3 regions of the Mesorhizobium sp. CAU 1741 genome follow, and region 1 is predicted to be linked to each of the others. Evidence: predicted binding sites of a transcription regulator. Region 1 holds the regulator's gene; each other region holds the start of a gene.
The links. The regulator LexA, encoded in region 1, represses DNA repair genes until DNA is damaged. The targets are predictions, from matches to a motif close to TGTTCNNNNTGTGTTCNG.
Positions count from the first base shown of each region.

Region 2: the regulator LexA is predicted to act here: its motif matches at 7,400-7,417, upstream of parE (DNA topoisomerase IV subunit B).
Region 3: the regulator LexA is predicted to act here: its motif matches at 5,940-5,957, upstream of recA (recombinase RecA).

Region 1 covers NZ_JBDOQP010000002.1:781,443-791,454, forward strand. The annotation lists gene AAFN84_RS10590 (GntR family transcriptional regulator) at 1-26, shown strand, start outside; gene AAFN84_RS10595 (gamma-glutamyltransferase family protein) at 23-1,615, shown strand; gene lexA (transcriptional repressor LexA) at 1,786-2,502, shown strand; gene AAFN84_RS10605 (adenine deaminase C-terminal domain-containing protein) at 2,546-4,411, opposite strand; gene AAFN84_RS10610 (nucleoside hydrolase) at 4,573-5,535, shown strand; gene AAFN84_RS10615 (LLM class flavin-dependent oxidoreductase) at 5,635-6,657, shown strand; gene AAFN84_RS10620 (ATP-binding cassette domain-containing protein) at 6,699-7,451, opposite strand; gene AAFN84_RS10625 (iron chelate uptake ABC transporter family permease subunit) at 7,448-8,365, opposite strand; gene AAFN84_RS10630 (ABC transporter permease) at 8,406-9,332, opposite strand; gene AAFN84_RS10635 (siderophore ABC transporter substrate-binding protein) at 9,451-10,012, opposite strand, start outside.
Region 2 covers NZ_JBDOQP010000003.1:191,101-201,112, reverse strand. The annotation lists gene AAFN84_RS14645 (SDR family oxidoreductase) at 1-897, shown strand, start outside; gene AAFN84_RS14640 (hypothetical protein) at 928-1,605, opposite strand; gene map (type I methionyl aminopeptidase) at 1,602-2,378, opposite strand; gene AAFN84_RS14630 (ParD-like family protein) at 2,380-2,586, opposite strand; gene AAFN84_RS14625 (CoA ester lyase) at 2,679-3,551, opposite strand; gene AAFN84_RS14620 (MaoC family dehydratase) at 3,551-4,054, opposite strand; gene AAFN84_RS14615 (DUF2336 domain-containing protein) at 4,124-5,266, shown strand; gene parE (DNA topoisomerase IV subunit B) at 5,282-7,330, opposite strand; gene cpaB (Flp pilus assembly protein CpaB) at 7,591-8,508, shown strand; gene AAFN84_RS14600 (type II and III secretion system protein family protein) at 8,601-9,995, shown strand; gene AAFN84_RS14595 (hypothetical protein) at 10,000-10,012, shown strand, end outside.
Region 3 covers NZ_JBDOQP010000003.1:144,942-154,953, reverse strand. The annotation lists gene AAFN84_RS14440 (reverse transcriptase domain-containing protein) at 1-402, opposite strand, end outside; gene AAFN84_RS14435 (abortive infection family protein) at 705-1,610, opposite strand; gene AAFN84_RS14430 (hypothetical protein) at 2,309-2,710, shown strand; gene AAFN84_RS14425 (OmpA family protein) at 2,753-3,409, shown strand; gene AAFN84_RS14420 (pseudouridine-5'-phosphate glycosidase) at 3,845-4,750, opposite strand; gene AAFN84_RS14415 (carbohydrate kinase family protein) at 4,776-5,714, opposite strand; gene recA (recombinase RecA) at 6,015-7,115, shown strand; gene alaS (alanine--tRNA ligase) at 7,293-9,956, shown strand.

The DNA.
Region 1 (10,012 bases):
CGCTGCCCCCGCGAGCCACCCCTTGACCTATCAATTCACGCCGAAATACCCGTCGCGACGCTCGCCCGTGATCGCGCGCAACGCCATCGCGACCTCGCATCCGCTGGCAACCGAGGCTGGGCTGAACATGCTGCGCAAGGGAGGCAACGCGCTCGACGCAGCACTTGCCGCGGCCATCACGCTGACGGTGGTGGAGCCGACGGGCAACGGCATCGGATCGGATGCGTTCTGCATCCTGTGGGATGGCAGCGAACTGCACGGCCTCAATGCCTCAGGGCGCTCGCCGGCTGCATGGACGCCGGAACGCTTCGCGGGCAAGACCGCGATGCCGCAGCGCGGCTGGGAGAGCGTGACCGTGCCCGGCGCGGTTTCGGCCTGGGTGACCCTGTCGGAACGTTTCGGCAAGCTTCCGTTCGAGGCTCTGTTCGAGCCGGCGATCGACTACGCGTCCAGGGGCTATCACGTCACGCCGATCATCGCCGAGCTCTGGCGGCGCGGTGCGGAGCTGCTACATGCGCAGCCCGGCTTCGCCGAAGCGTTCATGCCCAACGGGCGCGCGCCGGCCGCCGGCGAACTCTTCCGCAGCGAGGCGATGGCGAACACGCTGCGCCTGATCGCCGAAACGAAGGGCGAGGCTTTCTATCGCGGCGAGCTGGCGCAGAAGATCGCTGCCTTTGCGCAGGAGCACGGCGCGGCGCTGACCGCCGAAGACATGGCCGCACATGCGAATGACTGGTGCGGCACGATCAGCAAGGATTCCGGAAAATCCTCGCTGCACGAAATCCCGCCGAATGGACAAGGCATCGCGGCACTCATGGCGCTCGGCATGCTCAAGGGCAGCGGCATCGAGGCGCTCGACCCCGACAGCCCCGAGGCGCTGCACCTGCAGATCGAGGCGATCAAGCTTGCCTTCATGGACATCCACACCTATGTCGCCGACCAGTTGCACATGGACGACGTCAAGGCGTCGCATTTGCTCGACGACGCCTACCTGGCCTCGCGCGGACGGCTGATCGACCGTGACAAGGCATCGCTGCATCCTGTGGGCGCGCCGAAGAATGGCGGCACGGTGTGCCTGGCAACCGGCGACGCGGACGGCATGATGGTGTCGTACATCCAGTCGAACTATGCCGGCTTCGGATCGGGCGTCGTGGTGCCGGGTACCGGCATCAGCCTGCAGAATCGCGGCTTCGGCTTCACCCTGGAGGACGGCCATCCCAACCAGGTCGGTCCACGCAAGCGCCCCTTCCACACAATCATTCCCGGCTTCATCATGGGCGCGGACGGGCCGGACATGGCATTCGGGCTGATGGGCGGGCCGATCCAGGCGCAAGGCCACCTGCAGATGATGCTGCGCACGCAGGTCTGGGGACAGGATCCGCAGACGGCGGCAGATGCGCCGCGCTGGCGCGTGATCTCCGGCCTCGACGTGGCGATCGAGGATAGTGTCAGCCCGCGGACCATCGCCCACCTGGAGCAGATGGGCCACGTGATCGCCACCGAAAGCCCGGATTCCAGCTTCGGATTCGGCGGTGCGCAGCTCGTGCGCCGCGTCGAGGGCGGCTATGCCGCGGGCTCCGACCCACGCAAGGACGGTTGCGCGGGAGGCTTCTGACGCTCGAACAGAGCGCGTTCGATGCCCCGTGAGGGCCTCGGTGAACCATTGTGGAACATAGTTACGGAATTCATCGGAAAATCAGTAAAATTTAAACTATTGCGGAACACAACTGGAACAGATAGTGTATGTTCTGGTTTTGTTTGCACTCTGATTCTCCGGGGCTTGCCATGCTGACGCGAAAGCAACACGAATTGCTGCTCTTCATCCACGAACGGATGAAGGAGACCGGCATCCCCCCCTCATTCGACGAAATGAAGGAGGCGCTCGACCTCGCCTCCAAGTCCGGCATCCACCGATTGATCACCGCGCTCGAGGAGCGCGGCTTCATCCGCCGCCTGCCGAATCGTGCCCGTGCACTCGAAGTGACACGGCTGCCGGACTCCATCGCGCCCGGGCTCAACCAGGCGCGCAAGTTCTCGCCGAGCGTCATTCAGGGCAGCCTCGGCCGTGCGCCGGAGAAGCCGCGCCTGCAGGCGACCGGCAATGACGACGATGTCGCGGCATCGGTATCCGTACCGGTGATGGGCCGTATCGCGGCCGGCGTGCCGATCAGCGCGATCCAGCAGAAGACGCATTCGATCAGCGTGCCGCCGGAGATGCTTGGCGGCGGCGAGCATTACGCGCTGGAAGTAAAGGGCGACTCGATGGTCGAGGCCGGCATCTTCGACGGCGACACGGTCATCATCCGCAATGCGTCCACGGCGACACCCGGCGAAATCATCGTGGCGCTCGTCGACGACGAGGAAGCGACGCTGAAGCGCTTCCGGCGCAAGGGCGACTCGATCGCCCTCGAAGCGGCCAACCCGGCCTACGAGACGCGCATCTTCGGACCGGACCGGGTCAAGGTGCAGGGCAAGCTGGTGGGGCTCATTCGGCGCTACTGAGGGCTTATAGCGTGACAGGGGTTGGCGTCGAACCGCATCGGCGTCAGAACACCACCGGATGGGTTTCGCCGGTCTGCACGTTGACGAGACCTTGGGGGGCATGGTCGCTCGGCGCGACGAGCACCCAGCGCCATGGCGCGCAGGTGAGCGTGGCGAAAGCCAGACGTTCGGGAAAGCCGGGACCCCAGCGGGGATGGAACGACGGCTCGAACATCCAGTCGACCTTTTCGCCCTCGGCGTAGAGCGCCTGCATCTCGGCGTGCAGCTCCTCAGCCGAGCGGCAGGACATCAGCCCCGCAACCTCGTAGCGAACGGTGGCAACCACCTCGCCTTCGCGCACCAGCGCCCAACCACCGTCATTTTCGGCGAGCGCGTTCACGGCCATGGCCATCGCCGCGTCCGACGAGCCGACGCACCAGACATTGTGCTTGTCATGCGCCATCGAACAGGCGAGCGCGGTCTCGGGCGTGCGCGGGCCGCAACCGAGCCAGAACATCTTCGACACGGCCCCCATGCCCGAGAAGCGATCTACGATCGCAAACTTGGTGATGTTGCGGGCCTCGTCGCGCTGGACAAAGCCGTCTGCCACGGGAAGTTCAAACGTGAGGAAGTCGTCGGTCCAGTGGAAGGGCCGCAATACGGCCGCCTGCATCGTTTCGCGGCCGGGTTCGGCTGCAATGTGGAAATCTTGAGCCGTCAGCGCCCGGCCGATATTGATCGTCTTTGTCGCCCATTCCGGCCAGTCGATCTTCGGGACCTCGGGCAGGTAGTCCTTGCCTTGCGAGACCTGGCGCCCGTCTGCCCAGACCCTGGCGATCTCAAATCGCTCGACGTCCGAAAGAAGCACGATGTCGGCATAGCGGCCCGGTGCGATCGATCCGACCCACGGCGTCAGCCGCATGTGGCGCGCCGGGTTGATCGTCACGCACTGGATGGCGATTTCGGGCGCCAGCCCCGCTTCGATCGCGAGACGCACATTGTGGTCGGTCGCGCCGAGCTTGAGGGTGTCGGAGGCGCTGCGGTCGTCGGTGGTGAGCGCGACCTGCGACCAGTCGGCAAGGCCCCTGTCGAGGAGCCCCCGGATGACCTCAGGCAGGCTGTGCGGACGGAGTTCCATGAACAGGCCGTGGGTAAGCTTGTCCCAGAACTCCTCAACCGTCCACGCCTCATGATCGGAGGCGAGGCCGGCTGCGGCAAACGCGTTGATGGTCGGCATGTCGCGGATACCCGCCGCGTGACCCTCGACGACGCCCCGTTGTTCGAAGGTCGCGCGGATCATGCCCCACAGGCGCTCATGGGAAGGGTTCTCCGGATTCCACACGGCTGGCCAGTCCATCACCTCGTCGAGGCCGGCGGTCATCAGGCTCTGGCGGAGAAAATCGCGCTGCTCGTCATAGCCGAGCCAGCCGCCACCGTGCTCGTAACCGGTTGGCGGCACGGCCGAACCAGGCAGCGGGAAGATCTTCAGCGGCGAGCCGGCGGCACGTGCCTTGAGCCAGAACTCCAGCGTCCGGGCGCCATTGACGTTGGAGAACTCGTGGCTCGCCTCGCAGGTCCAGGTGTTGCCGCGCGGCAAGACCAGGGCGGCCTCCCATTCGGGCGTCAGGTGCGAGCTCTCGATGTGCTTGTGCACCTCGCCGAGACCGGGCACCGCCGCGAGGTCCGGTTCGTGCACGCGCCGGCCGACCTCGCCCGGATAGCTGCCGGCGTCGCCGACATACGCGATGCGCCTGCCCTTGATCACGATCTCCTGATCGTCGCGCCATGTACGGGTCGCGACATCGAGAAGGCGCCCGACACGCAAGGCCACGTCCGCAGGCCGCTTTCCGAGCGCGACCAGCGTCAAATCCTGCCGGATGGCGACCTCGTTTCCGGCATCGAGGGAAATATCGTCTGGCAGCTTCGTCATCGGTCGGCGTCTTCCATCAAGTAGCGGAGCACAGGGTATGCACTCCGAAAGGCGCGACCTGCAAGGCCGGCGAACCCGCGCACGCGTATCCGGCGCACTCTGTGCAAATCCATCTTGCCGGCCTATAGGAGCGCGTCCAGACAGCCAAGCGGAGCAGGTGCATGCACAAGGTGATTTTCGATACCGATCCGGGGATCGACGATGCGATGGCGCTCCTGTTCCTGCACCAGCATCCCGACATCGACCTCGTCGGCATCACCACCGTCTTCGGCAACGGCACCATCGACACGACGACGCGCAATGCGCTCTTCCTGAAGGACGTGTGGAACATCGATGCCCCTGTCGCCAGGGGAGCCGGCGCACCGCTCAATCCGCTGCGGACATATGGCGCGCCGCCGGCGATCGTTCACGGCGACAACGCGCTCGGCAACATCGCGCTGCCGGACGAGATCCCCGGTACTGTCGACCCGCGCCCGGCACACCGTTTCATCATCGAGACCGTGCGTGCCGATCCCGGCGGAGTGACGCTCATCGCGGTGGGGCGCATGACCAATCTGGCGCTGGCGTTGCGCGAGGCGCCGGACATTGCCGGGCTGGTCAAGCAGGTCATCATCATGGGCGGCGCCTTCACCGTGCCGGGCAATGTCAGCCCGGTTGCCGAAGCCAATATTCTGGGCGATCCGGAGGCGGCGGATATGGTGGTGACCGCACCGTGGAAGACCATCGTCGTCGGGCTCGACGTGACGATGAAAACCATCATGTCCACCAGCACGCTGGAGCGTCTGGCCGCGCAAGGCGGGCCGCGTGCCAGGCTCCTGTCGGACATCTCGCAGCATTATATCGGCTTCTACTCCCGCTTCGTGGATGACGGCATGGTGATCCATGACAGTTGCGCCTGCGCGTTTCTCGTCGCGCCGCATCTGTTCGAAACCCGCAGCGGCGCGATGCGCGTCGTCAGCGAAGGCATCGCCGACGGACAGACGATCCAGAAGCCCGACGGCCGCTTCTTCCCGCCCGGTGCCTGGGACGGAAAGCCCAGCCAGCTCGCCTGTGTCGACATCGATGCCGACGCGGTCCTGCGGCTTATCGGCGACACGATCGTCGCGGAGCCGGCTTCAGCCTAGGCGCGAAGACAGTCTGTTCAGGAACGCGACCAGATTTGGGGGTGCGGCGCGGCGGCCGGGCGCCTAAATACGGCCGACACGTTAAAAGGCTGTTGAGACATGAAGAAGATAGGCTTCCTTTCCTTCGGGCACTGGTCGCCCTCGCCGCAGTCGGGCACGCGCTCGGCCGGTGACGCGCTGCTGCAATCGATCGACCTTGCGGTCGCGGCCGAGGAACTCGGCGCCGATGGCGCCTATTTCCGTATCCACCATTTCGCCCGGCAGCTCGCCTCGCCCTTCCCGCTGCTGGCGGCAGCCGGCGCCAAGACCAGTCGCATTGAGATCGGCACCGGCGTCATCGACATGCGCTACGAGAACCCGCTCTACATGGCGGAAGATGCGGGTGCTGCCGACCTGATCGCCGGCGGGCGCCTGCAGCTCGGAATCAGCCGTGGCTCGCCTGAACAGGTCATCGATGGCTGGCGCTATTTCGGCTATCAGCCGCAGGACGGCATGAGCGATGCCGACATGGGTCGCCAGCATGCCGAGGTGTTTCTCGACGTCATCCAGGGCAAGGGCTTCGCGCAGCCCAATCCGCGCCCGATGTTTCCCAACCCTCCCGGCCTGCTGCGCCTCGAGCCGTATTCCGAAGGACTACGCGAGCGCATCTGGTGGGGTTCCGGGTCCAACGCGACCGCCGCATGGGCGGCGAAGCTCGGCGTCAACCTGCAGAGCTCGACCCTGAAGGACGACGAGACCGGGCAGCCTTTCCACGTCCAGCAAGCTGAACAGATCCGCCTGTACCGCCAGGCATGGAAGGAAGCCGGCCACCAGCGCGAGCCGCGCGTGTCGGTGAGCCGCAGTATATTTGCGCTCGTCGACGAGCGCGACCGCGCCTATTTCGGCCGGGGCAACGAGGGTGAGGACAAGATCGGCTTCATCGACGAGAACACGCGGGCGATCTTCGGGCGAAGCTACGCGGCCGAACCCGACGTGCTGGTCAAGCAACTGGCCGAGGACGAAGCGATCGCGGAGGCGGACACCCTGCTTCTCACCGTGCCGAACCAGCTCGGCGTCGAGTACAATGCGCATGTGATCGAGAGCATTCTGAAACACGTGGCGCCGCAGCTTGGGTGGCGCTAGGCGGTCCCCGCTCTGCGGATTCGCCGGAAAGATGTCATAACTCAGTAGACGGCGACGAGCCGGCCGGCGATGGGGTGCACCGACACGTCGACCTCGTAGATCGCGCTCAGCAGGTCGGGTTTCATGACGTCTTCCGCTGTGCCGTGCTGCATGACGCGGCCGTCTTTCATCACCAGCAGCCGGTCGCAATGAGCGGCGGCCATGTTGATGTCGTGCAGCACGACGACGATGGTCTTGCCGAGATCGGTGGACGCATCGCGGACCAACCGCATGATCGCATTGGCGTGCTTGATGTCGAGATTGTTCAGCGGCTCGTCAAGCAGCACATAGTCGGTGTCCTGGCACAGCACCATGGCGATGAAGGCGCGCTGGCGCTGGCCGCCGGACAATTCGTCGAGGAACCTGTCGGCGAGGTTGCCAAGGTCGAGATAGTCGATCGCAAGGTCGACATGGACCTTGTCGTCCGGGGTATAGCGACCTTTGGAATAGGGGAACCGGCCGAAGGTAACGAGATCGCGCACTGTCAGGCGCGCCGTCATGTGATTGTCCTGGCGCAGGAATGACAGGCGGCGTGCGATGACGTCTCCGGCGGTATGCGCAAGGTCGAGCCCGTCGACGGAGACCCGCCCGCCATCGGCCTTGAGCACGCGCCCGATGATCGACAGCAGCGTCGACTTGCCCGCACCGTTTGGCCCGATGATCGCGGTGACGCCGGATCGCGCTATTTCGATGGATACGGCGTCGAGCACCACCGTTTCACCGTAGGATTTCGACAGGGATTCGACTTCGATCAACGTGCGGCTCCACGGATGACGAGAAGGATGAACACAACGCCCCCGATGAACTCGATGACGACGGACAGCGCGGTGTCGAAGGCGAAGACGCGTTCGAGGATCGTCTGCCCGGCGATGAGGAAAATCATCGCGACCAGGGCGGCGGCCGGCAGCAGCACGGCGTGGCGCGCGGTCGGCAACAGCAGATAGGCGAGGTTGGCGACCAGCAGCCCGAAGAACGCGACCGGCCCGACCAGCGCGGTGGAAACCGCAACCAGAAGCGTGACCAGCACAAGGGTGACGGATACGGCTCGCTGATGGTCCACTCCCAATGCGATGGCGTGATCGCGGCCGAGTGCCAGCACGTCGAGCACCGGCAGCATGCGCCAGACGGCTGCGCCGCAGGCCAGCACGATGACCGTGGCAATGAGAAGCAGCGACTGGTCGATGCCGTTGAAGCTCGCAAACATCCGGTCCTGCAGGATGAGGAATTCGGACGGATCGATAATGCGCTGGAGAAAGCCAGAGATCGAACGAAAAAAGACGCCGAAGACGATGCCCACGAGCAGCAGAAGGTGCAGGCTGCGCACCGTCGCCGAGAACAGCCAGCGATAGAGCAGGCCGGCGAAGACCAGCATCAGGCCGGTTTCCACGGCAAAGATCACGCGAGGATCCATGGCGGACACCCGGATCGCTCCAAGGGTGAAGACCAGCACGGTCTGGATGAGCGCGTAGAGCGCGTCGAAGCCCATGATGGCGGGCGTCAGGATGCGGTTGTTGGTGATGGTCTGGAACATCACCGTCGAGATCGCGATCGCCACCGCGACGATGACGAGGCCGGCGAGCTTCACGCCGCGAAACGGCAGGACGAAGCTCCAGTTGCCGCGCGCGCCCAGCGTCATGAAGGCGACGACAGCAACGGCAGTCGCGGCCAGGAGAAGCGCGAAGGCGAGTGTGACTCGGCGGCGGCGAGCTTCAGGCGACACGGGCCCTGCTCCGCAGCAAGAGATAGAGGAAGCAGGCGCTGCCGATCACGCCCATCGTCGCTCCGATCGGCAGTTCGTACGGGTAGATCACGATGCGGCCGACAATGTCACAGGCCAGCACCAGCCCGGCGCCGAGCAACGCGACCAGGGGAAGCGTGCGGCGCACATTGTCGCCCGCGACGAGGCTCACCACGTTCGGCACGATCAGACCGAGGAACGGGATGACGCCGACAGAGACCAACACGGCCGCGCTGACGAGCGACACGATGACGAGGCCGAGTGCGACGACGCGCCGGTGATTGACGCCGAGATTGGTGGCGAAGTCCTTGCCCAGGCCTGCCACGGTGAGGCGGTCCGCCACGAAGTAGGTGGCCAGCACCATCACGCCGGAAATCCACAGCAGCTCGTAGCGTCCACGCAGCACGATCGAGAAGTCACCCGTCGTCCAGGCGTTGAGCGACTGGAGCAGATCGTAGCGATAGGCAAAGAAGGTGGTTACTGCGCCAATGACGCCCGACAGCAGGATGCCGATGAGCGGCACCATCACGATGGAACGCAGCGGCACGGCGCGCAGGAGTTGCAGGAACAGTGCCGTACCGGCGAGCGCGAAAAGCGAGGCGACAAGCATCTTGCCGATGACGGGCAGATCGGGCGCGAACAGCGCTATCAGCAGCATGCCGAAGCTGGCTGCCTCCATGGTGCCGACCGTCGATGGCTCGACGAAACGATTGCGCACGAGCATCTGCATCACCAGGCCTGCCACCGCCATGCCCGCGCCGGCCAGGACCAGCGCCAGCGTGCGCGGCAGCCTGCTGACCAGCAGGATCTGCGCCGTCCTTCCATCCGCCCCTTCCGACCAGAGCGCCGAAAGCGAAACATCGCTGACGCCGAAGAACAGGCTCGCCACCGCGAGCATCAGCAGCACGGCGATGGCTGGCAAAAGGCTGGCGCGCGGATCGAAGGTCAATGGGCGTCCCCGGACATGGCAAGGCCGGCCATGACGACCGGCTCTGTCTTCCCGATTAGAGAAGAAGTCAGTCTTGCGAAACCGCCTCGGTGAGCTGCTCGATGCTGGTCTTCATCGCAGTCAGCCCTCCACCGACGATGTACCAGCTCACCGGATCGAGATAGACGACCTGGTCGTTCGTCCACGCGGTCGTCTGGCGAACCAGTTCGTTGTCGAGCATCTGGTTGGCAGCCTGACCCTCGCGGCCGATCGCGGCATCGCGGTCGACCACGAACAACCAGTCGGGATTGGTCTCGAGAATGAACTCGTTGGAGATCGACTGGCCATGAAGCCCCGTGTCGAGCTGCTCGACAGCGGGGGTGAAGCCATACTCGTCGTAGACGACGCCGAAGCGCGAGCCGGGACCATGCGCGCTCATGCGGCCGCCGGTCGTCAGGATGACGAGCACCGTGCCGGCGCCTTCTGACGCCTCGCGCAGCTTTGCCACTGCAGCATCGAGTTCGGCGACCGCGGCCTCCGCTTCGGCCTCCTTGCCGAAGATGCTGCCGAGGGTCTCGGCGTTCTTCTTCGCGCTGGCAACGAAGTCGCCGCGGTCGATCGACAGGTCGATGGTCGGCGCGATTGCCGCG
Region 2 (10,012 bases), on a different contig from region 1:
TTCGTCACCGGCGCAACAGGGCACCTTGGCGGCTTGGTCATTGATGCGTTGCTCGAGACGCGCCCCGCCAGCGCGATCGTCGCGGGCGTGCGCGATCCCGCCAAACCGTCTGCCATTGCACTGCGCGACAAGGGCGTCGCTGTTCGCGTTACCGACTATGACCGACCGGAGACGCTGGCGAGCGCGCTCGAGGGCATCGATCGGATGCTCCTGATCTCCAGCAGCGAGAACGGCAAGCGCAAGGTGCAGCACCGCAACGTCATCTCCGCTGCCAGGCATGCCGGTGTCGGCCTGATCGCCTACACCAGCATCCTTCATGCCGACACATCCCCGCTGCTTCTTGCCGAAGAGCACCGCGACACTGAGGCCGCCCTGGCGGAATCGGGCGTGCCTTACGTCCTGCTGCGCAATGGCTGGTACACCGAGGTCTTCACCTGGCGGCTGCCGATGGCTGTGGAGCAGGGAACGCTCATCGGCGCTGCGGGCGAGGGGCGCATCTCGTCGGCGGCCCGTGCCGACTATGCGGAGGCTGCGGCCAGCGTGCTGGTGGGCGGCGACCATGCCGGGCGGACCTACGAGCTGGCGGGCGATGCCGCCTTCACGCTGGAAGAGCTGGTCGCCGTGGTGAGCGAGGCGTCGGGCCAGCCGATGACCTACGAGAACCTGACACCGGATGATTTCAAGCAGGCGGTTCTGAGCGCTGGCTTGCCTGAAATGGTCGCGGCGATCCTCTCGAATACCGATGCGGGTATCGCCAAGGGCGCGCTGTTCAATGATGGCGGCGATCTCGGCCGGCTGATCGCGCGACCGACGACCCCGTTTCGCACAACGATAACGGCATTCATCGACAACCTGCCATCCGCAAAGACGCCGGCAACAGAACCCGCGCCTGGCTGAAGCACGCCGCCGCGGTCTTTCAACTACTCATCACCCGCGCTTGGTTGCAATCCAGATCATGTGCCGCGCGCCGCGGCCATGTGTGCTGGCCCGCACCGTGACTTCCTCGGCCGCGAACCCGGCGCGGCCGAGGCGGCGCGTGAAGGCGGGGCTCGGGGCTGACGACCAGACGGCCAGCAGTCCCGCCGGCCGCAGCGCCGCCCGGGCTTGCTGCAATCCCGTCTGGTCGTAAAGGCCGTTGTTCTGCTCCCTGCTCAGCCCTTCCGGGCCGTTGTCGACGTCCAGCAGGATCGCGTCGTACCCGAGTGAGTTGGCGGCGATGAGACTGCCGACGTCGTCGTTGACGATGCTCACCCTCGGGTCTGCAAGGCTGTCCGCGAACACCGGCGCAAGCGGCCCGTTCGCCCAGGCGATGACGGCGGGCACGAGCTCCGCGACGGTGATCTCGGCATCGGCGCTGAAGCGCCGGAGTGCGGCCCGCAGCGTAAAGCCCATGCCCAGCCCGCCGATCAGCAGCTTCGGCGCGGCTCTGTCGGCAATGCGTTCGGCCACGAGATCGGCCAGCGCCTGTTCGGAGCCGCTGAGGCGGCTGTTCATCAATTCGTTGGTGCCGAGCATGATGGAATATTCGTCGCCCCTGCGCTTGAGGCGCAACTGCGTCGTGCCTCCCGGCACATCGGCGGCATCGAGATGGACCCACGGCTTCATGGAGAGACCGGCATCGCCGTCTCATCGCGGCGCAGCGTCAGCACGTCGACGCCGTCTTTCGTCACCGCCACCGTATGCTCGAACTGGGCGGAAAGCTTGCGGTCGTTGGTCACCACCGTCCAGCCGTCGCTCGCGGTCGAGACCCTGCGCGTGCCCTGGTTGACCATTGGTTCGATGGTGAAGACCATCCCCTCGCGCAGCGTCAGTCCGGTCCCGGGCTTGCCGTAATTGAGCACCTGCGGCTCCTCATGCATCTCGCGTCCGACGCCGTGCCCGCAATATTCCCGCACCACCGAATAGCCGTTCTTCTTGGCGTGGCGCTCGATCGCAAAACCGATGTCGCCCAGTTGCGCGCCGGGCCGCACCTGCCTGATGCCCTTCCACATCGCCTCCTGGGCGACGCGCACCAACCGTCTGGCAGCCGGCGCGGCATCGCCGACCAGATAGGTCTTGCTGGAATCGGCGATATAGCCGTTCTTCTCCAGCGTGATGTCGAAATTGACGATATCGCCGTCGCGGATGATATCCTGCGGATTTGGCACGCCGTGGCAGACGACATGGTTGATCGAGCAGTTCAGCACATGCTTGAAGCCATATTGCCCCTTGCTTGCGGGCCGCGCGGCGAGGTCGTCGGTGATGAAGCGCTCGACGAGGTCGTCGACCTGCAATGTCGACTTGCCGACAAGATCCTGGCCATCCAGCATCTCGAACACCGAGGCCAGCAACCTGCCGGAAATGCGCATCAGCGCCAGTTCGTCCGGGGTCTTGACCATGTCAGGCGTCCGCGAGATCCGGCATCCGCACATGCGCGGCGGCGAACTGCATCTTGACGATCTCGTTGAACGACAGGGTCGGATTCGCTTCCGCCAGCATGCCGATCGTCATCCAGAATTCCGCCTGCGCATTGATCGAGCGGCACATCACCGTCGAAGCCCGGCGGGCCTCCTCATGCAGGTCGTCGTCGATTTTCACGATGCCCATTCACGTATCTCACACTTGTCCAATATACGAACCATATATGGATCGTATATTGCGTGGTCAACAGCAATACGGCATCGCGCCAGAACGACCCTTCACAGCACCCCTGCGGCCTTCGCCCGTTCCAGCAGGCGTTCGGCGCGTTTCAGGTGAGGGCGGTCGTACATCTTGCCGTCTATGCCGACGACCCCCGGGTTGCCGGCCGCTGCAAATGCCTCGACCACCGCGCGCGCATGCGCCACCGCGTCGCTGGACGGCGTGAATATCTCGTTGATGACCGGCACCTGCGCGGGGTGGATCGCCATGCGCGCGGTAAAACCGTCGCGCACGCCTTCGAAGCAGTCGCGCCGGAACGCCTGCTCGTCGCGGAAATTCGGAAAGACCGTGTCGATGGCCGCGACGCCGGCGGCGCTTGCCGCAAGAATGGTCGAGACCCGCGCCAGACGGAACAGGTCGGTATAGGCGCCGCCGGCATCGCGCGTGTCGCTGGCGCCGATCGCCGCCGACAGGTCTTCCGCGCCCCAGGTCAGCCCGGCCAGCCGTGTCCCGCCTTGTGAATAGGTCGCGGCGTTGAGCACGCCAAGCGGCGTCTCGGTGATGATCGGAATGATCCTCGTCGAGCCGTCCGGCAGCCCGTTTTCGGCTTCCGCGACGCGCAGCCGCACGGCGAGCCGCTCGACATCGTCGCGGCTGTTGGACTTCGGCAGCATGATGCCGGAAGGCGCCGACGGCATCACCGCTGCGAGGTCGTCGTCGGTCAGACCCGTCGACAGGTCGTTGACGCGCACGTAGATCCGCGGGCCGGACTTATTGGTGGCGATAAACGCGGCTGCCAGCGCGCGGCCAGCAGCCTTGTTGTCCGGCGCCACCGAGTCTTCCAGGTCGACGATCAGCACGTCGGCGCCGGATGCGAGACCCTTGGCGAGTTTCTTTTCCGAATCGCCCGGCACGAACAGCAGGGAGCGCATCAGGCCGTCACCTGCTTCTTCTGCACCATCGTCTGGCGGATGCAGCGGGCGACGAGGTCGCCATTCTGGTTGAACGCGCGGTGCTCCATCTCGACGATGCCGCGATCCGGCTTCGACTTCGATTCGCGGATCGAGCGGATTTCCGTTTCCACCCGGATCGTGTCGCCGTGGAAGACGGGGTGCGGGAAGACGACCTCGGTCATCCCAAGATTGGCGACGATGGTGCCGAGCGTCGTGTCATGGACGGAAATGCCGATCATCAGCCCCAGCGTGAACAGCGAGTTGACCAGCGGCTTGCCCCACTCACTCTTCGCCGCCGCGTCGAAATCGATGTGCAGCGGCTGCGGGTTCATCGTCATGGTGGAGAACAGCACGTTGTCCGCCTCGGTCACCGAACGCCGGATCGGGTGATGGATCACCTGGCCGACCACATATTCCTCCAGATAAAGCCCGGCCATGCGTCTCTCCTCGTCCTTCATGGTTGCCGGCAGGTTAATAGCCATGGTGAACCGTTCGTAAACCATTTTTCTCTAGCGTCGGCGTCAATTGGGGCGGAGTTGGCGTTGGCGTCCATGGTCATCAGACATTTCCTGAAATGGATCGGCAGTGCGAAGGTCGCCGAACGCGCGGCGGCCGCGACCGCGCTCGCCCGTGCCTTTCTCGACCACCAGCTTCCCTTCGAGGATCGCTGCGAGGCCGAAGCCGCGCTGACGCTGCTGCTCGACGATCCCTCTCCGAAGGTGAGGGCGGCGCTGGCCGAGGCCCTGTCGATGAGCAGCCAGGCGCCGGCGCAGATCGTCGCCGCATTGGCAGCCGATCAGCACGACGTGGCAGCCTGCATCCTCGTGCGCTCGCCACTCCTCGGTGACGCCGAACTCATCGATCGTGTCGCCTCGTCGGACGGCCCCATCCAGGCGCTTGTCGCCTCGCGGCCCTATGTCTCGATGAGCCTGTCGGCGGCCATCGCCGAAGTCGGCGAGCTCGAAGCCTGCCTCGCCCTCGTTTCAAATGACGGCGCCGACATCGCCCAGCTTACCTTCCGCCGCCTGGCTGAACGCCATGGCCACGAGGCCGCGCTGCGCGAGCGCCTTCTCACCAATCCGCGCCTGCCGGGCGACTGCCGCCATACGCTGCTGGTCAAGCTCGGCGAAGCCCTGCGAGAGGCACCGCTGGTGCGTGCGCTGATGGGCGCCCGGCGCGCCGAGCGCGTCACCCGCGAAGCATGCATGCGCGCATCTCTGACCCTCATCGAGCACACCCGCACCCACGAGCACGCGGCGCTGGTGGAGCATCTGCGCCTGCGCGGCGAGCTCACGGCATCGTTTCTCGTCCGCGCCGTCGCGCACGGCAAGGTCGACTTCTTCGGCTCGGTGCTGATGGCCTTGTCGTCGCAGTCGGAAACCCGCGTCCGGGCCGTGCTAGCCTCGGGTCGCGATGTCGCGGTGACGGCGCTGTTTCGCGCCGCCGGACTGGCTGCACCCATGCATGGCGTCTTCCTGCGGGCGCTGAAGGTCTGGCGCGAGGTTGCCGCCGGCCGCCGCGTCGCCGGCGCTCAGGAAGTGAGCTGGCTGATGCTCAGGGAAATCGAGAGCACCGCGGAAACGCAGGCCGGTTCCACCGCGCGCGGCGAACTCGCCGCGCTCGTCAAGTCGATCCATCTCGAAGTGCTGCGCGAGAATGCGCGCTGCCACGCGCTTGCCATCGCGGCCGCCTGACCGGGCTGGCTTACGTCAGATGTCGAGTTCGGCGACGAACTCGGCGCGGTCCTGGATGAACCGGAAGCGCGCTTCCGGCTTGGTGCCCATCAACGATTCAACCGACGCCTTCGTCGCCGCCTCGTCGTCCAGCACGTCGACCCGCAGCAGCGTGCGTTTCTTCGGGTCCATCGTGGTTTCCTTGAGCTGCGCCGCCATCATCTCGCCGAGGCCCTTGAAGCGCCCGATCTCGATCTTGCCGCGCCCGGTGAACTCGCTCTTGATCAGCTCGTCCTTGTGGGCGTCGTCGCGCGCATACATCACCTTGCCGCCCTGGCTCAGCCGGTAGAGCGGCGGCACCGCCATGTAGAGGTGCCCACCGCGTATCAGTTGCGGCATCTCCTGGTAGAAGAAGGTGATCAGCAGCGACGCGATATGGGCGCCGTCGACGTCGGCATCGGTCATGATGATGATGCGGTCGTAGCGCAGGTCGTCGTCGCGGTATTTCGACCGCGTGCCGCACCCTAGCGCCTGCACCAGGTCGGCTATCTGCTGGTTGGCGGCCAGCTTGTCGGAGCCGGCGCTGGCGACATTGAGAATCTTGCCGCGCAGCGGCAGCACCGCCTGCTTGGCCCGGTCGCGCGCCTGCTTTGCCGAGCCGCCGGCCGAGTCGCCCTCGACGATGAACAGTTCCGCGCCTTGCGCCGCACTTTGCGTGCAGTCGGCCAGCTTGCCGGGCAGCCGCAGCTTGCGCACTGCCGACTTGCGGCTGATTTCCTTTTCCTGCCGCCGTTTCAGGCGCTCGTCGGCCCGGGCGATCACCCAGTCGAGCAGCTTCGACGATTCGTTCGGATTGTCCGCCAGCCAGTGGTCGAACGCGTCGCGGATCGCCGTCTCGACGATGCGCTGCGCCTCCACGGTGGCCAGCCGGTCCTTGGTCTGGCCGACGAATTCGGGCTCGCGGATGAACACCGACAGCATGCCCGCCGCCGAGATCATCACGTCCTCGGAGGTGACGATCGACGCCCGTTTGTTGCCGACGAGTTCCGCATAGGCCTTCAGCCCACGCGTCAGCACGGTGCGGAAGCCCATTTCGTGGCTGCCGCCCTCCGGCGTCGGGATGGTGTTGCAATAGGAGTTCACGAAGCCGTCGCCGCCATGCCACGTCACCGCCCATTCGACGGAACCATGGCCGCTCTGCTTCTCGCTCTTGCCGGCGAAGATTTCCCGCGTCACCTGGAAGTCCGTCCCCAGCGACGCTGCCAGATAGTCCTTGAGGCCGCCGGGGAAGTGGAACACCGCCTTTGTGGGCGTCTCGTCCTTCTCGCCGATCAGCGCCGGATCGCACGTCCAGCGGATCTCCACCCCGCCGAATAGATAGGCTTTCGACCGCGCCATCTTCAGCAGCCGGGCCGGCTCGAACTTTGCGTTCTTGCCGAAGATCTCTGCGTCGGGATGGAACCGCACCTTGGTGCCGCGCCGGTTGTGCACTTCGCCGAGATTCTCCAGCGGCCCCTGCGGCACGCCGCGCGAGAAACGCTGGCGATAGAGCTTTCGGCCCCGCGCGACTTCCACCTCCAGCATGTCCGACAGCGCGTTGACCACCGACACGCCGACGCCATGCAGGCCGCCCGACGTCTCGTAGACCTTGGAGTCGAACTTGCCGCCGGCATGCAGCGTCGTCATGATGACTTCGAGCGCCGACTTGTCGCGGAATTTCGGATGCGGATCGATTGGAATGCCGCGCCCATTGTCGGTGACGCTCAACGAGCCGTCGGCTGAGAACTCCACGTCGATGAACGTCGCGTGGCCGGCAACAGCCTCGTCCATGCAGTTGTCGATGACTTCCGCAAACAGGTGATGCAGAGCCTTCTCGTCGGTGCCGCCAATATACATGCCGGGCCGCCGGCGCACCGGTTCAAGACCTTCCAGCACCTCGATGTCGGCCGCGCTATAGCCTTCGCTGCCGTCCTTCGTCTGCGGCTTGGTTGCCTTGGCCGCCTGCACCAGCGGATCGGTCGGGCGCGATGGCGGCGGCGTCTGTGGAGCCGGCATGCCGGAGAAGAGATCGTTTGCGTCTTCCATGAAGCCTGTCGTTCGATTGCCTGCGAATCACCGCCGATACTGCCATGGTTCATTGGCCATTGCGACGGGAGTTCCCGTTCCGTTCGGTGAGGCGACCCATCTGTCCACATAGCGGCAATTTTACGGACCGTGGTCGCAATTGGCTAACCAGTGCACCCGAAAGTCCCGGCGCGTCCGGCCCTCGCTACCGTCTTGTTTAGGTTTCCGCCCCAGGCTTGCCGTCAATCACACCAGGAATCCGATTGCCCGGGGGCAGGCGCTTGAAACGTAAAGTCATAGCCATGATCGGCATCGCCGCCGTGTTCGGTGCCGTCTCGATCTTCGTTGCGGACGTCTGGCTGCGCAGCCAGGCAAGCGCACGCATCGAGGCAGCGCCGGTGCTCGTCGCGTCGGCGCCGGACGTCGCGTTCGGCAAGATCGTCGTCGCCTCGGCGCCGCTGCGCTATGGCGCGCCGCTTGACGCCGCGCAGCTCGTGGAAATTCCGTGGCCGGCGCAATCGCGTCCAGAAGGCGCCTTCGCGTCGATTGACGACCTGATGGGCGAGGGGCCTCGCGTGGTCCTCTCGCCGATGGAGCCGAACGAGCCGGTGCTTCTGGCCAAGCTGTCCGGCCCCAACGGCCGGGCCTCGCTTTCCAATCTGCTGTCGCCGGGCATGCGCGCCGTCACGGTGCGCACCGACGAGATCGCCGGCGTCGGAGGCTTCATCACGCCCGGCGATCGGGTCGACGTCGTGCTGACCCGCGATGCCGGTGCGATCCAGGAAGTGTCAGGCAATGCGCGCGGTGCCTCGGGTTCGACGATCGCGACCGAGATCGTCGTTTCCAACGCGCGTGTGCTGACGGTTGGGCAGGGCGCCGACACCCGCGAGACCGGGCCTCAGGTGGTCGATTCCGTCACCCTCGAGGTGACGATGGAAGGCGCGCAGAAAGTGGCGCTGGCGCGCAATGTCGGCACGCTGTCGCTATCGTTGCGCTCGGCGGGCGAAGGTGGCCTGACGCCTGACGGGCTGACCACCATTTCCTCTTTCGGCGGCTCGCTGGGGAGCGGGGTGACGGAGGCTGTCGGCAGCCTGTTCGGCAACGCCGACGAGCCGGCGGGACCGCGCCTGACCACGGTGATCGTCACGCGGGGCATGACTGAAACACAAAGTTACGAAGTGGTGTCGCCTGTCCAGTGACGGGTGGCGGCATGGCTGGCTGGATGGGAGCCAAGGGGACCATGAGACAAAGCACGCCTGCGGGCAAGAATGGCTGGCTGCGCCACTTGCGCATGCCCCTGATATTCCTGGCGGCGTTCGCGCTCGCCTTCGGCGCGGCGCGCGTGGCGCGGGCCAACGGCGACACGATCCAGCTTGCCGCCGGCGGGCACACGCTGGTCAAGGTGGCGAAAGGCAAGCCGCGCACCGTGCGCACCGCCCAGACCTTCTACGAGATCGTCGTCGGCGATCCCGACATCGCCAATGTCACGCCGCTCACCGATCGTTCCTTCTACGTCCTCGGCAACGCGCTCGGCACCACCGGCATCGCGCTGTTCGACGAGAACCGCCAGCTCGTCGCCTCCGTCGACATCGAGGTGACGCTGGATACAGCGCGCCTCGCCAGCACCATCCGCGACGCGGTACCCGGCAGCGCCATCAAGGTCGATTCGGCCAATGGCCGGCTGGTTCTTTCCGGGTCTGCCGAAGACGCGGTCTCCGTCGAGAAGGCGACCAGCATCGCGGCGCGCTTCTCCGACGAGGAAGAGGTCATCAATTCCGTCGCCATCTCGTCCTCGCAGCAGGTGCAGCTCAACGTTCGCTTCGTCGAGGTCAATCGCCAGGTCGGCCAGGAGCTCAGCTCGCGGATCGGCGCGAGCTATGTCGGGCCCGCTGGTTCGTTCTCGTTGAACTCCGACCCGCAGGCCGGCGCGTCGACCGGCATCAGCGACATCCTGGGCAGCTACGCGTCCGGCGGCTTTTCCATCGACTGGGCGATCAAGGCGCTGGAGGATCGCGGTGTCGCGCGTCGTCTGGCCGAGCCGAACCTGATCGCACGTTCCGGCGAGCGCGCGAGTTTCCTTGCCGGCGGCGAGTTCCCCATTCCGGTCTCCACCGACGAGAACAAGGTCACCGTCGAGTACAAGCAGTACGGCGTCAGCCTCGGCTTCACGCCCAAGGTGCTGGCCGATGGGCTCATCAGCCTCGACATCGAGCCCGAAGTCTCGTCCGTCGATACCTCGGCCTCCTATCGCATCGGCGACATCGCGATCCCGGGCTTCATCGTGCGCCGCGCTCAGACCTCGGTCGATCTCAAGAGCGGCCAGAGCTTCATGATCGCCGGCCTGCTGCAGAGCCAGGGCGATCAGGTGATGCAGCGCATGCCGGGCATCGGGCGGCTACCCGTCATCGGCGCATTGTTCTCCTCCAAGGCCTACCAGCGTCGCGAGACCGACCTCGTGATCATCATCACCCCGTATCTGGTCAAGCCGATGGACCCGACCAAGCGCCCGGCGACACCGTTCGATGGCTCGAAGCCGGCCAGCAACACCGACTATTTCCTCGGCAATGTCGAGGAAGTGCGCGCCAATGGCCGTCCGGTCGGCGCGCTCGCTTACGCCCCCGGTGGTGGTGCCGGGGGCGCAAGCGCACCCCTTCCTTCCCACGGCCATTTCCTGGATCTGGAGTGACGCAATGGCCAGCAAGG
Region 3 (10,012 bases), on a different contig from region 1:
CGGGCTAGTTGGCGCGCCCTGCGGCAGATGGCCGTGGACGCAACACAATTGACCGATGACAATCGCAACCGGGCTACCGATCCCGATCGCCTTTAACATGCCGACAACGCGGTTTTCCGTGATTGTCGGGAAGAAGTCCTGGAGGTCAAGATTGAGGACAAAATGTCTGCGCAAGTGCGACTGCGCATTTGTCTTGACGGACCTGTGGAACACGAACCCGTGCACCGGATGGCGAATTTTGTACAGCTGATTAAGAAGGGGGAGGAGCTGCCGCTGGATGTGTTTAAGCCGTTTGTCCGGCGCGCTGATAGTCCTGGTCTTGCCCCCGCTCTTCCCTATCTCAAACGACTGGTACATACGTCCGCGGTACCAGCGAATCTTTTTCAGCTCGCCGACGGTCATTCCCAAGTAATCAAGTAACGCCGCTTCGCTTGCGAGTTCCGCAGGTACGGCAGCGCGAATCGATGGCCCAAATGGGTTGCGCAGGACGAGGTCTCCCTTCCAATCACGCCAAGTCACACCAAGTCAGATGGCGCGCACGATATTCAAAGACATTAGCTCTTACGCCGCAGTTGCACAGCGCGTATGCGAGGGGAGACCTCGTAGGAGATGTGTTAGCAGAAACCCCGCAAATTCTCCATGTGGGAATGATATCGGGTTACTTGCGTGATCGCGGCCGGCCGATCCCACCACGATAGATGACCCTAAGAGCCTTCTTTAGGCTCCACTCGGAGCGGTAGCTTTCGGCCCGGATGCCTTATCTGCCAAGTCTCGATGATAAATAAGGCGATCGCGGAAGCTGAGTGGATCGCGAGCTTAGCGATGCGTGCGTCTATTCGACGGAAGCCCTTCTCCTTGCCATGCGCGCCGCCGACGTGGGTTCGGAGGGAGCCGATGCCCTGCACCGCCGTCACCAGCCCCGAGAGCACCGCCTTGACGTCGTTAACGATCTCGATTGCCAGGCCTTCCTTCATGGGATCGAGGCCGAGTGGATCTCGGACCGCTCGATAGAGGCTTGTGATATCTTGCTTGGATGGGAAATCTACCTCAAGCTCAACCAAGATTGATCGGCACACACTTTCAACCACAGAACAAGCAGCGGTAACGGCAATTTCGGGGTCACTGTTGGCGGCGCGAAGGGCGCGATCAAGATCTCGGCTGACGGTGTCAAAATCGATGCCCGCTGCCATGGCCGACAACTCGCCAGTAACCGGGGCGGTTTCGACGATCTCCACTAGCTGCATGGTGCGACCAGCCTGCTCGAGTTTCAGACCATCGTAGAACAAATGCTTGTTGATATACTCCACGACTGCGGAGTGTCGCTCCGGTTCCTTTATGAAGTCGCGGGGATCTGCAGAGCTTTCTATAATCCGCTTAAGCAGTTCGCCATTACCAGGGTCGAGGAAGATGGCTCCCCGAATCGCGGTCTTGGTGGCCGGGAGTCGGCTCTCTCCCTTGATGTCGAATGGAACACCAAACGTCTTGAACCAAGCTTCGAGCCGCCAGCCCTGCCGATACAGGCCGATCGACGGCTCGTAACCGTTGGCTGCGCCGCCGGAGATGATTTCGGCGAGCGCGTCAATTGATTGCTCTGAGAGTTCGATTCGCATGCATCATTCTATCGCAAGTATATCGGATTTCTGATGTCGATCTGAGAAGAATCATAACTGGCGTTGGGCTAAGGGGCACCGTTGCGCCACTTGGTGGCAACGCTGAGATGGCGACACTGTTTTGCTCTTCTTGCTTGAATCGCAGCGGCCAAATTGGAGGCCGAGGCTACTTTAGATGATTGCCGCTCGGCATCTTTCGGCCGTGTTCAAGGCAAATCTGGCCATCTTTCGAATGGCCGGTTTCGGGTTGCGGAGAAACGACGCGGGCGACCGCCGTGGGGTAGGAACCTGCCCCCCCCAAAAAATCCCATCCACCCCCACCGCATCCTCGCGCACAATCCGCCTCATCACTCCGCGTGACGGGATCGCGGGTCCGGACCGAAGTCCAGCGGCGGGGTGACGGTGTCGGGATCGGCAGCGCCTTTCGGTGGCGGTGCTGGGCGGAGCCCTCAGATCCCGGCCGGCGCCGGAAACGGCCGACGCAAGGTCGGCACGACCGGCGTGGCACCCGCACCGGCGGGGCGCGGTCGACGCGCCTTTAATAGACAGAAACGAGACGGTGCCGACCCCGCGCCCCGCTGTCCCGTCGCCTCTAACCGCACGCTTGCGTGGCGGACGCCGTCGCGCGCCCATGCGCAAGCCGCCCCGCGCTCGAGCCCGGCACTTTGGCCCTGAACGCCAGCAAAGGAACCCGCATCATGGACATGAAGGACGGCTACACCATCGAGAACGTCACCGCCTGGTCGCGCAAGCGCAATGCCCGGCTCGACGCAATGCATCCGCCCGAAGGCACATTTTTGCCGAATCACGTGCTGGAGGTGCTGTTCGTCGCGCTGCGCTATGCCGCGACGGAGGAGGGGCGCCACCTGCAATGCTCCCGGCGCGACTGCCGCAGGCTCGGCCGCTGCCACGCGGTCCCGACGCGAAAAGGCGGCATCGAGTGCCCCGGCGGCATCACCGGCCGCGCGGTGGAGCGCGCCGTCGACATGATGGCTTTCGTCGTCGCCGCGCAGACGCCGCAATGGCGCGACGGGCTCGCCGAGCGCTTGCCCCGGGCGCCATTTCGCCTTAATCGGAAGGAAGAAGAAGGCGAGGGATGAGCGGCGCGCCTGCGCCGCGCTGAGACGACAATGAGGGAAATCATGATGAAGAAGATCGCGATCGCCGCCGCTGCGGCCACCATTCTGGCCGGCTGCACGACAGACCCCTACACCGGCCAGCAGCGCGTGTCGAACACCGCCGGCGGTGCCGCCATCGGCGCGCTGGCAGGTGCCGGCGTCGGGCTTTTGACCGGCGGCTATTCCGACCGCACCAACGCGCTCATCGGCGCCGGCGTCGGCGCGCTGGCCGGCGGCGCCATCGGCGCCTACATGGACAATCAGGAGTCCGAACTGCGCGGCTACCTGCAGGGCACCGGCGTGTCGGTCACCCGCCAGGGCGACAACATCATCCTCAACATGCCCTCCAACGTCACCTTCGCCACCGACCAGGACCAGGTCACGTCGAGCTTCTACCAGACGCTCAACGCCGTCGCGCTGGTGCTCAACAAATACGACCGCACGCTGGTCGATATCAACGGCCACACCGATTCGACCGGCAGCCTGCAGCACAACCAGGCGCTGTCGCAGCGCCGCGCCCAGTCGGTCGGCTCCTATCTGGTGTCGCAGGGCGTCGACGGCCGCCGCTTCGCCATCCAGGGGTTCGGCCCCTCGCAGCCGGTCGCCAGCAACGACACCCCCGACGGCCGCGCCCAGAACCGCCGCGTCGAAATCCACCTCGTCCCGCTCACCCAGCGCTGAGCCGAGGCGGGTTCTGGCGGCGGCGCTCGATGGTGCCCCCCTCTGTCCTGCCGGACATCTCCCCCACGCGGGGGGAGATCGGCAGTGTCGAGGATGGCATCAATCGCCAGCGCCGCAGGATGAGCAATAAGTGATATGAAATCCGATCTCCCCCCTCGCAGGCGAGTTCGGCGGCTTCGAGGCGATGGCATCAATCGCCAGCGCCGCAGGATGAGCGATAAGTGATATGAAGTCCGATCTCCCCCCTCGTGGGGGAGTTCGGCGGCTTCGAGGATGGCATCAGTCGCCAGCGCCGCAGGATGAGCGATAAGTGATATGAAGTCCGATCTCCCCCCTCGTGGGGGAGATGTCCGGCAGGACAGAGGGGGGCGCGAAGGAACGCCGTCATCAATCTGGACAGCTTGGTGACAAGCCCTCCACGCGCGTGATGCGACGTCACAGCGCTCCCGCAATCCTCGCAGCCAGGCGCGCATTGTTTTCCACCAGCGCGATGTTGGTGCGAAGGCTCGCCCCGCCGGTCAGTTCGAGGATGCGCGCCAGAAGCGTCGGCGTCACCGCCTTGCCGGTCACGCCATTCTTGTCCACCTGCGCCTGTGCCGCCGCAATATGAACCGCCATCGTCTCGGCGGCGATCTCCGCCTCCTCCGGCACCGGGTTGGCCACCAGCATGCCGCCGCTGATGCCCAGTTCCGCCCGCGCGGAGAAGAAGCGGGCGATGTCGGCGGCGCTGTCCAGCCGCAGCGGCGCGGGGTAGGGCGAGCTGCGCGACCAGAAGGCCGGCATGATGTCGGTGCCGAACGCCACCACCGGCACGCCGCGCGTCTCCAGCACCTCGAGCGTCTTTTCGATGTCGAGGATCGCCTTGGCGCCGGCCGACACCACGAGCACCGGCGTGCGGGCGAGTTCGTCGAGGTCGGCCGAGATGTCGAAGCTGCGTTCCGCGCCCTTGTGCACCCCGCCGATGCCGCCCGTGGCGAACACCCTGATGCCGGCCAGGTGGGCCGCGATCATCGTTGCCGCCACGGTCGTGCCGCCGGTGCGCCCCTGCGCCACCGCGAAGGCGATGTCGGCCCGCGACAGCTTCATCGCGTCCTTGGCCTGCGCCAGCGTCTCGCGCTCGCCGTCCGACAGGCCCACCTTCACCCGGCCGTCGATCACCGCGATCGTCGCCGGTACCGCGCCCTCGTCGCGGATGATCGCCTCAACCCGCGCCGCCATCGTGCTATTGTGCGGGTAGGGCATCCCGTGGGTGATGATGGTGCTCTCCAGCGCCACCACCGGCCGTCCCGAGGCCAGCGCGGCGCGCACGTCGGGCGAAATGTCTAGGTGGCGGGTGCTCATCGGGTGTCTCCTTGGGCAGCGGGCCTCATGCCACGGGACGGGCCTGCGCCACAAGCGCCAGCGTGGCTGAGAATGTCTCGTCGTCATAGGCGGCGACGACGGTCTCGCTCTCCACCGTCAGCCGCGCCGCCGCAATGCCGCGCCGCACCGCCTCGCGAAGCTCCATGCCGTCCATCAGCCCCGCCACCGTGACGCCGGCGATCGCGTCGCCCGCGCCGGTGACGTCGGCGATCCGTGCGGCGTGCGGCGGCGAAAGCGTGAAGATCCCCCGCGCGTCGAAACCGGTCAACGCCCTGCCGCCGTCGGTGATAATGCCGCTTGCCAGCCCCCGTGAGCGGAGCGCCCGGGCTGCCTCCGTCGCCGTCATCGCCGCGTCGCCTGTCAGTCTCCGTGCCTCGCGCAGGTTCATGAACAGGCAGGCGATGTGCTCCAGCGACGGTTCCAGCCGCGCCACCTTGGCCGGCGAGATGGCGATGGCGTAGAGCGGCGCGTCGCCGGCCAGCCGCGCCAGCCGCGCCACGGCGTCCGCCGGCAGGTTGGCGTCGCACAGCACCGCGTCGGCCGCCGCCACCGCGTCGCGGATCGCCCGCCGGCGCATCTGGCGCGCAAAGCCCGTCTCATACAGGCCCATGTCGGCAAATCCGGCGATCAGCTCGCCATGTTCGTCGAGCAGCGCCGTATAGCTCGGCGTCGTCCGGTCCAGAAACGTCGCCGAGCGATCCTCGATCCCCGCCGCCGCGATCGCGCGTGCCACGGCCTCGCCCGCCACGTCTCCTCCGCGCAGTGACATCAGGCTCCCCGCCACGCCGTGGCGCACCGCGTTGCGCATGGCGTTGAACGCGCCGCCGCCGATCTCCTCGCGCATCGTGCCGGGGTTCGACGCCCCCGCCACGTAAGCGGCGTGCACGCGCCCGCGTCGGTCCATATGCGCCGCGCCGGCGGCAAACAATCGAGGTTTCGTCATCGCCGTCGCCGGGGCCTGTTCATATGAGCGGCACCGTAGTTGCAGCGCGACTCCGGCGCAATCATCCGCGCCGAATCGAACGCCGCCGCGATCCCTTGCCCGGCGCAGGTCCCGCGACTGCATCCTGCGGCGTTTTGGAATACACCCCGCAACGCAGGGAGAAGACAAAAATAGAACAAATTGCAGAAGCGTATATATTTCAACAGGATGCCGCTCTTGCAAAATAAGAACAAAAAAGGTACAAAAAACTCAGGGACACCGGACTGACCGGCTTCGCTCACCACCAAGGGGTAAGGTATCATGGCTCAGAATTCATTGCGGCTTGTTGAGGATGGTTCGGTGGACAAATCAAAGGCTCTGGATGCGGCGCTCTCGCAGATCGAGCGTGCTTTCGGCAAGGGCTCGATCATGCGGCTCGGCGCCAACGAGCAGGTCGTCGAGATCGAGACGATCCCGACCGGCTCGCTGGGACTGGACATCGCGCTCGGCGTCGGTGGCCTGCCGAAGGGCCGCATCGTCGAGATCTACGGACCGGAAAGCTCCGGCAAGACGACCCTGGCGCTGCACACGGTTGCGGAAGCCCAGAAGAAGGGCGGCATCTGCGCCTTCGTCGATGCCGAGCATGCGCTCGACCCCGTCTATGCCCGCAAGCTGGGCGTTGACCTGGAAAACCTGCTGATCTCGCAGCCGGATACCGGCGAACAGGCGCTGGAAATCTGCGATACGCTCGTTCGCTCCGGGGCCATCGACGTGCTGGTCGTCGATTCCGTCGCCGCGCTCACGCCGCGCGCCGAGATTGAGGGGGAAATGGGCGACTCACTGCCCGGCCTGCAGGCCCGCCTGATGAGCCAGGCGCTGCGCAAGCTGACCGCGTCGATTTCGCGCTCCAACTGCATGGTCATCTTCATCAACCAGATCCGCATGAAGATCGGCGTCATGTTCGGCTCGCCCGAGACGACCACGGGCGGCAACGCGCTGAAGTTCTATGCCTCTGTCCGTCTCGACATTCGCCGTATCGGTTCGGTCAAGGATCGTGACGAGGTCGTCGGCAACCAGACCCGCGTCAAGGTAGTCAAGAACAAGCTGGCACCGCCCTTCAAGCAGGTCGAGTTCGACATCATGTATGGCGAGGGTGTGTCGAAGACGGGTGAACTCGTCGACCTCGGCGTCAAGGCCGGCGTCGTCGAGAAATCCGGAGCCTGGTTCTCCTACAATTCGCAGCGCCTCGGCCAGGGCCGCGAGAACGCCAAGCAGTTCCTGCGCGACAACCCCGAGATGATGCGCGAGATCGAACTGGCGTTGCGGCAGAATGCCGGCCTCATCGCCGAGCAGTTTCTTGAAAATGGCGGACCGGGCGACCAGGACGGCAACACCGACATGGACGAGGCGTCCGGCATGTAGCCGGCTGGCCGCATTCGATGGTTCAGGACCGCCGGCTCGATACAGCCGGCGGTCTTTTCCGTTTCTGAAGCGTGGTAGGCGGGATTTCTGGACAGGCGGGGGCTCGGACGCTAAAAGCCATCTCCGATTTCGTCCCATTTCCGCGCGAAGATCGCGGCATTTCACGAAGGCTTGAGCATGAGTGGCGTCAACGAGATACGGTCGACCTTTCTCGACTATTTTGCCAGGAACGGCCACGAGGTCGTCGCCTCCAGCCCGCTCGTGCCGCGCAACGATCCGACGTTGATGTTCACCAATGCCGGGATGGTGCAGTTCAAGAATGTCTTCACCGGCCTTGAGGCGCGCCCCTACCAGCGCGCGACGACCGCGCAGAAGAGCGTACGCGCCGGCGGCAAGCACAATGATCTCGACAATGTCGGCTACACCGCGCGCCATCTCACCTTCTTCGAGATGCTCGGCAATTTCTCGTTCGGCGACTATTTCAAGGAACGCGCGATCGAGCTTGCCTGGACGCTGATCACCAAGGAGTTCGGCCTCAAGAAGGACAATCTGCTCGTCACCGTCTATCACACCGACGACGAGGCAGCCGAATACTGGAAGAAGATCGCCGGGCTTTCGGACGACAAGATCATCCGCATCGCGACCAGCGACAATTTCTGGGCGATGGGCGATACCGGCCCATGCGGCCCATGCTCCGAAATCTTCATCGATCGCGGAGACCACATCTGGGGGGGGCCGCCCGGCAGCCCGGAAGAGGACGGCGACCGGTTCCTCGAATTCTGGAACCTGGTCTTCATGCAGTTCGAGCAGACGGAGCCGGGCGTGCAGGTGCCGCTGCCGCGACCATCCATCGATACCGGCATGGGGCTGGAGCGTATGGCGTCGATCCTGCAAGGCGTGGAGAGCGTCTTCGAGACCGACCTGTTCCGCCATCTCATCGACGCCGCCGCCTCGCAAATCGGCAAGGCGCCAACGGCCGAGACCGTGGCGTCCTATCGCGTCATCGCAGACCATTTGCGCTCATCCTGCTTCCTGATCACCGATGGCGTGCTGCCGTCGAACGAGGGACGCGGCTATGTGCTGCGCCGCATCATGCGCCGCGCCATGCGCCACGCGCAACTGCTGGGTGCCGGCGACCCTCTGATGCACAAGCTGGTGCCGGCCCTGGTGCGCGAGATGGGACAGGCCTATCCGGAACTGGTGCGCGGCGAAGCGATGATCGCCGAGACGCTCAAGCTCGAGGAGAGCCGCTTCCGCAAGACGCTGGCGCGCGGCCTCGGCCTGCTGGAAGATGCGACACGCGATCTGTCCGCAGGCGCGATGCTGGACGGTGAAACAGCCTTCAAGCTTTATGACACCTATGGATTCCCGCTCGATTTGACGCAGGATGCGCTGCGCCAGCGCAGCATTTCGGTCGACATTGCCGGCTTTACCGATGCGATGGAAAGGCAGAAGGCTGAAGCGCGGGCAAGCTGGGCCGGTTCCGGCGAGGCGGCGACGGAAACGGTGTGGTTTTCCGTGCGCGACAAGGTCGGCGCGACCGAATTTCTCGGCTACGAGACGGAGGCGGCGGAAGGTGTCGTCACCGCCTTGGTCAAGGACGGTGCCGTCATTGACGCTGCCGGGGAAGGCGACCCGGTTCTGGTCGTCGTCAATCAGACGCCGTTCTATGGCGAATCTGGCGGCCAGGTCGGCGATACCGGGATGATGAAGGGTGAGGGGTTCGCCATCGAGATCACCGATACGCAGAAGAAGGGCGACGGCCTGTTCGTGCATGTCGGCAAGGTCGTGTCGGGCAGCGTCAAGCTCGGCGCGCCGGTGGAGATGAAGGTCGACCACGCTCGCCGCGCCAGAATTCGCGCAAACCATTCCGCGACGCATCTCATCCACGAGGCGCTGCGCGAGATATTGGGCACCCATGTCGCCCAGAAGGGTTCGCTGGTGGCGCCGGAGCGGCTGCGCTTCGACTTCTCGCACACCAAGCCGATCTCGACGGAAGAAATGGACCGCATCGAGACGATGGCGAACGAGATCGTTCTGCAGAACGCGCCGGTGACCACGCGCCTGATGGCCGTCGACGACGCGATTGCCGAGGGTGCGATGGCGCTTTTCGGGGAGAAGTATGGTGACGAGGTGCGGGTCGTGCGCATGGGCACCGCGCTCGACGGCGACAGGGCGGGCAAGGCCTACTCCGTGGAACTGTGTGGCGGCACGCATGTATCGGCAACTGGCGACATCGGCATCATCAGGCTGGTTTCGGAAGGCGCGGTCGCCTCGGGCGTGCGCCGCATCGAGGCGCTCACGGGCGACGGCGCGCGCCGCCACCTCGACGAGCAGGACAAGCGGCTCAAGGCTGCGGCCGCAGCGCTCAAGGTGGCGCCGGCCGATGTCGTGGCACGGCTGGAAGTCGTGCTTGACGAGCGCAAGAAGCTGGAGCGCGAACTCTCCGACGCGCGCAAGAAACTGGCGCTTGGCGGCGGGGCGGCCGCCTCCGACGCGCAGCAGAGCGAGAACGTTGCCGGCATCGGCTTCATCGGCCGTGTTGTTGCCGGCGTCTCGCCCAAGGACCTGAAGCCGCTTGCGGACGAAGGCAAGAAGTCGCTCGGCTCGGGCGTCGTGGTGTTCGTCGGCACTGCCGAGGACGGCAAGGCGAGCGTCGTCGTTGGCGTCACCGACGATTTGAAGGACCGTGTCTCGGCGGTCGATCTGGTGCGCCACGCCTCGGCCGCGATCGGTGGTCAGGGCGGCGGTGGTCGGCCGGACATGGCGCAGGCCGGCGGTCCGGACGGCGCGAAGGCCGCCGATGCGATTGCGGCAGTGAAGGCCGCATTGGCCGGATAAGGCGACTGCTGCTGTCCAAGAAAAAGGGCCGCGCGAGCGGCCCTTATGCATTTTGG